DNA from 2 places in the Levilactobacillus parabrevis genome. Region 1 is predicted to be linked to the other one. Evidence: a T-box and tRNA genes for the amino acid it is inferred to sense, from the RefSeq annotation. Region 1 holds a T-box; the other holds one or more tRNA genes.
What was found. A T-box is a leader RNA that pairs with one kind of tRNA and senses whether it is charged. The one in region 1 lies ahead of tyrS (tyrosine--tRNA ligase), so its partner is inferred to be a tRNA-Tyr.
Positions count from the first base shown of each region.

Region 1 (3,132 bases):
AACCGAACATGGGCGCGGCCGTGGCGAACTTTATTCCACGGACGGAGATCGTCCACTCAGGTCAACTGACGATGGCCTTGGGAATTGTGGGGGCGACGGTGATGCCGCATAACCTCTACTTGCATTCATCAATCTCGCAGACGCGGAAGTTCAACCGGGAAGATCCAGCCGAGATGCGTCGTGCCGTGAAGTTTACGACCTGGGATTCCAATATTCAGTTATTTGGCGCGTTCATTATCAACTGTTTGCTCCTCTTGTTGGGGGCAGCGATGTTCTTCGGTAAGGGCACGGATCAGTTGGGAACGTTTGGTAACCTTTACGCCGCGTTACAGGATAACCACTTGGCTGGTGCAGTTGCGTCGCCATTGTTGTCCACGCTGTTTGCGGTTGCCCTGTTGGCCTCCGGACAGAACTCAACGATTACGGGGACGCTGACGGGACAGGTCATTATGGAAGGATTTATCAATTTAAAGATTCCATTGTGGGTTCGGCGTCTCGTGACCCGGCTGATCTCAGTGGTACCCGTAATTATTTGTACGATTATCTATGGCGGCAATGAAGCCGCGCTGGATAGCCTGCTGGTCAATTCACAGGTGTTCCTGTCGATTGCGCTGCCGTTTTCCATGATCCCACTGACAATCTTCACGTCCTCCAAGAAAATCATGGGGACGGAGTACGTCAATAAGCGCTGGATCACGGTTCTGGCGTGGACGTGTACGATTGTTCTGACGTTGCTGAACATTCAGATCGTTTGGGAAAGTCTGACAAGTCTCTTTTAGGAAGTTACCGTGTCGCTAAGTCACAGTAAAGGTTGCGTGGTGTATTGACATTTGCCCGCCGTCCCGGTATCATCGACATCATAAGCAATGAATCAGTCCAGTAGTGGGTGCGGCTCCGGTCAAGAAATCTGACGGTGCTGGGAGTCAGGACGTCCGTAACCACGAATTACGCTGAGGAGCGGCCGAGTAATCGGCGGGTCATTCCGTTAAAGATGACGAGCGGTTGTCAATTGACAACAACTTGGGTGGTAACGCGGATTTCAATTCGTCCCTGATGGCATAGCGCCATTGGGGACTTTTTTATTGAGAGATTTATATAGGAGGAACGGAAATGTCAATTATTGATGAGTTAAAATGGCGTGGCGCGATTAACCAACAGACTGATGAAGCTGGCCTGGGCGAGTTGGTCAACGATAAGGCAGTCGGCCTGTACGTTGGAATCGACCCAACTGGGGATTCCATGCACATTGGTCACTTGATTCCCTTTATGATTCTGAAACGGTTCCAGTTAGCTGGTCACCGGCCTTACATCATTATCGGTGGGGCAACGGGTTCTATCGGTGACCCATCCGGGAAGAAATCGGAACGGGTGCTGCAGACGATGGACCAAGTTCGCCATAACCAAGACTGCTTGACCAAGCAAATGGAACACCTTTTTGGTCAAGACGGGACCTTTAAGATTGTGAACAACTACGACTGGTTATCAAAAATCTCCTTATTAGACTTCTTGCGTGACTACGGGAAGCTCTTCAACGTGAATAACATGTTAAATAAGGAAGTTGTTGCTTCGCGGTTGGAAGTTGGGATTTCCTATACGGAATTCACTTACCAAATCCTGCAATCCATCGATTTCCTTCATTTGTTCACGAAGGAAGACGTTCAGCTCCAAATTGGTGGTGCCGACCAGTGGGGGAACATCACGGCCGGAATTGACCTGATCCATAAGCTCAAGGGATCAGATGCCAAGGCATATGGGTTGACCATTCCATTACTCTTGAAGGAAGACGGGACTAAGTTTGGGAAGTCCGAAGGCGGCAATATCTGGCTTGACCCAGAAAAAACGTCACCATACGAGTTCTATCAATTCTGGTTCAACACGAATGACAAGGATGTTATCAAGTTACTGAAGTACTTTACCTTCCTGGACCAAGACCAGATCAAGGAATTGGAAACGGCAGTGGCAACGGAACCTAAGAAGCGGGAAGCTCAGATTCGCTTAGCCGAAGAAGTCACGGAATTCGTTCATGGCCATGACGCTGTAGTTGAAGCACAACACATTACCAAGGCACTGTTCTCTGGGGATGTTGCGGACTTGACGGCCAGTGAAATCGAACAAGGCTTCAAGAAGATGCCTTCCGTGACGGTTAGCGGTGACAAGAAGAACTTGGTAGAGTGGTTAGTTGACGACACTAAGATTGAATCTTCACGTCGACAAGCACGAGAAGACCTGACCAATGGGGCAATCCGGATCAATGGTGAAAAGATTACGGATACGGATGCTGAAGTTGACCCAAGTAGTGCCTTCGATGGTAAGTTTGTCATCGTTCGTCGTGGGAAAAAGCGGTACTTCTTAGTTCGAATCGCTAAATAGTTACGGGTTTTATGAAAGGCAGTCACTATTTTCGGTGACTGCCTTTTTTGACGCCAAAATAAAGACGAACGCGGTACTCATTAAAAAGAAGAAACACACGGCCGTCAGTTAACAATTCAGACGCTTTCAACTATAAGTTTTGCCTTTGGAAAAAGATGAATTTATTTTCAATATTTAGTTGACGGTGGGGTTCTCACTTGGTATAGTTATATACGTTGTCAACGCGAGTTACCAACTAGACCAATTCGAAAGATTGAAATTAGTTCTTGACAGTGATGATGATAAAATGTTATATTAATTGAGCTGTTGCATTTGAAACAGCGAATCAACGAGAAACGTTGCTAAATCAAACTTCTTGTTGACATCAAATCAGTAACATGATATGATGATTGAGCTGATTGCTTCGGTAATTAGTTATGTAGACCTTTGAAAACTGAACATTGTTTCGACAAACCAAATATGTGTAGGGCGGTTTGATACTCGGTATCAAACCCAAACAATATTTGCGAAGTCAATTCGCTTTTATGAAAATAAAGTAACAACAATCGATGAGCTATTCAAGCATCATCTTTAAGATGAGAGTTTGATCCTGGCTCAGGACGAACGCTGGCGGCATGCCTAATACATGCAAGTCGAACGAGCTTCCGTTGAATGACGTGCTTGCACTGATTTCAACAATGAAGCGAGTGGCGAACTGGTGAGTAACACGTGGGTAACTTGCCCAGAAGCAGGGGATAACACTTGGAAACAGGTGCTAATACC
Region 1 is NZ_CP168688.1:2,235,152-2,238,283, reverse strand. It holds gene ACEPSU_RS10525 (Nramp family divalent metal transporter) at 1-779, shown strand, start outside; T-box leader at 858-1,055, shown strand; gene tyrS (tyrosine--tRNA ligase) at 1,111-2,370, shown strand; rRNA gene ACEPSU_RS10515 (16S ribosomal RNA) at 2,942-3,132, shown strand, end outside.

Region 2 (3,132 bases), 140 kb from region 1:
GGGAAGAAGTACTTGAGTAAAGACAGTCTTTACCCAACCGACCCATTGGAACCCGGTGACATGAAGAAGTTGGGTGTTCGCTCAGCTGTTGGACTCGTAGCTTTTGCACTGATTGTTCTGTTAATGTTCCTCTTAGGTTCATTGAACTTAAATAACTTCATTCTGTTACTTTCCATCGTGGCCATTGCTACACCAGTCGTTTACTTCACGATCTTCTTAACCAGTAAGAAGGTTACTTCAACTGAACGCAAGCACGTTTGGGCTTACTTAGGTCTCTTCATCGCTGCCGCTATCTTCTGGGCAATTGAAGAACAAGGATCCTCAGTTTTGGCACTGTTCGCCGCTAACCAGACGAACAACCATTTCTTAGGTGTGCACATCTTGCCGTCATGGTACCAGATGTTAAACCCACTGTTTATCCTGATCTACACGCCATTCTTCGCTGCAATGTGGAACCGTTGGGGTAAGAAGCAACCAAGCTCACCAGCTAAGTTTGCAACTGGGATGTTGTTCGCCGGTGCTTCCTACCTGATCATGGTGATTCCAGTCGCTTTGTTTGGGACGAGTTCCAAGGTCAGCCCACTCTGGTTAGTTGGTAGCTGGGCAGTTGTTGAAATTGCCGAATTACTGATCTCCCCAATCGGGTTGTCCGTGACGACCAAGCTGGCACCAAAGGCCTTCCAATCTCAGATGATGAGTATGTGGTTCTTGGCCGATGCCGCTGGGCAAGCCGTCAACGCACAAGTGGTTAAGCTTTACACGCCGGGCAACGAAGCAGGTTACTTCATGGGCGTGGCCATCGTGGCCATCGTCGCTGGGTTGATCATGTTCGTCTTGGTTAAACCAATTAAGAATTTAATGGCCGGTATTAAATAGTCAATATCCACCGGTAAAAGTGCTACTCTATTATGGAGTGGCACTTTTTATTTGGCTTACTGAATCGGACAGTGCACCAGAAAGCTTGGGCATCATATTGAGAGTGACGCCACGAGAGTTGAGATAGTCGTAATGGCATGACCGTCCTCCCTGAGATTAACGGCATCTGGTTCCTAGCATGAATCGCCTTACAATAGAAGTAATGAGAGAGGAGCAATATTTTTGGTTAAAGTAGCGTTAATCAGTGATCTTCATTTCGATGTCAACCGGCAGTCTGTGGATGCACTCTTGCCGCAGCAGGCCGGATATCTCATGCAACAGGGTGTGGGCCTGTATTTAGTTGCCGGAGACATTACCAATCATTTCACACAATCCTTAGACTACGTGACGCGATTACAGCGGTTAATTGCGCCCGCCCAGGTTCGCTTTATTGCTGGAAATCACGACATGTTACATGATGTGACGTATGCGGCCCTTGAGAGCCCCTTAGCGCCGACTTACCTCCATCAGGGGCAATTAGACGTAAGCGGGACTAACTGGCGAATAATCGGCAATAATGGCTGGTACGACTACCAGTTTGCAGACAACCTGGTCGATCGTGACTTTTTAACCTGGAAACGGGCTTTTTGGGTCGATGGCACCATTGAACAGCCACAGTCTGATCCGGAACGGATGGATCACGTGTTAGAAACGGTGACAGGTCAGCTAGAACAAGCTCAGGCTGAGCATAAACGTGTCTTGTTCATGACGCATTTCGTCCCCCACCGGGCGTATATTCGCTATACGGACGATGATCGTTTCTGGAATATGGCAAATGCCATGTTGGGGAGTCCGCGGATGGGGGAATTGCTAGACCGGTACCAAGTAGATGTGGTGCAGTTTGGCCACGTGCACCGTCACTTTGCGCCGCGACAATTTGGACAGACAATCTACTACGATCAGGCGGTGGGGTATCACGGCAAGCGGATCAACGAGTGGTCGCAGACGGATTATTTCACGGAATGGCGCGACCGGCTGCGGTTTCTCGAATTAAAATAAAAATATTTTCTAGAAAAGGCTTGACGATTTATGCAGAATTCTGTATGATAATAAACGTTGATTCGTTACGGCGATTCACGTTTTGGTGGGGTAGCGAAGTCTGGCTAAACGCGGCGGACTGTAAATCCGCTCCTTCGGGTTCGGTGGTTCGAATCCACTCCCCACCATTTTTATTATTGGGCTATAGCCAAGTGGTAAGGCAACAGGTTTTGATCCTGTCATGCGCTGGTTCGAACCCAGCTAGCCCAACTTAGACCAGTCACTGTGTGTGGCTGGTTTTTTTGTGTCCAAATTTGGCTGACAGCTTCTGTCAACAATGTTTTTCAGTCGGCGGTCTTCGCTAAAATGGGACCGATCCGACCGCGGAAAGTCAGAAGGGTACATCGTTTAACGGTCAGCTGTGTGCAGAACAGCTAATGCCAGTCTCACAACAGGTGACGGCCGTGCTACGGACCGATGAGGGTGTACTGCAGGGCCGGTAACTTTGAGCTGAAGAATCCTCAGGACTAAGAAATACTCAAACGAGAATTGCATAGATGTACGGAACAGGACTGAGAAATTCATAAGTCCTGTTTTTTTGCATAAGTGAGTTGTGCGTGACGAAATAAATCGTGGCAAATTTTGAGGGAACGGGTTCGTAAGGATGGATAGAAATCGATATTTTTGCTTAAAATTTGTCGTCAGGCTCCTGATAATGTGTTAAAAATAAAAAAACTTTTTTCGCCACACAATACGGATAGTGTGGCGTAACAATTGCCTGATTCAGTGAACTTTCCATCATTTACTAACATTTAGTACACAGAAAACGGTTTTAATATTGAACAAGTTATCATATCGAGCCTACAATAGCCATAATGGTTTATCCCCTTTGCAGTTAACAATCGCTGGCATTTATTTTTGACCGTGGTACGATGAATATTGTGCTTTTTTATTGAACGATTTTAAATAGACGACAAGAGGTAAGGAGCGGTGGCTGATAATGCGTAACGAAGAGACCCATCAACCGTTAAAAATGCAAAAAGTGAAGCGTTATTGGCTATATGCTGGTATTGCGCTGGTGGGACTAGGCACCGGCATGGCATTGACCACGTCACCAGTTAAGGCGGACGTGCAGGAAGAAGCTTCTCAGGCAATTGATGGCAAGGATATAAGTGACGATGCAAGGGATGTCCAGTTGGACAAGAATAATCTGACCAACGGGAATCCTACGTCAGGAAA
Region 2 is NZ_CP168688.1:2,098,919-2,102,050, reverse strand. It holds gene ACEPSU_RS09950 (peptide MFS transporter) at 1-876, shown strand, start outside; gene ACEPSU_RS09945 (metallophosphoesterase) at 1,099-1,914, shown strand; tRNA gene ACEPSU_RS09940 (tRNA-Tyr) at 1,999-2,081, shown strand; tRNA gene ACEPSU_RS09935 (tRNA-Gln) at 2,092-2,163, shown strand; gene ACEPSU_RS09930 (leucine-rich repeat protein) at 2,894-3,132, shown strand, end outside.
Region 2: it has a tRNA-Tyr gene. The T-box ahead of tyrS (tyrosine--tRNA ligase) is inferred to sense a tRNA for this amino acid. The anticodon was not compared.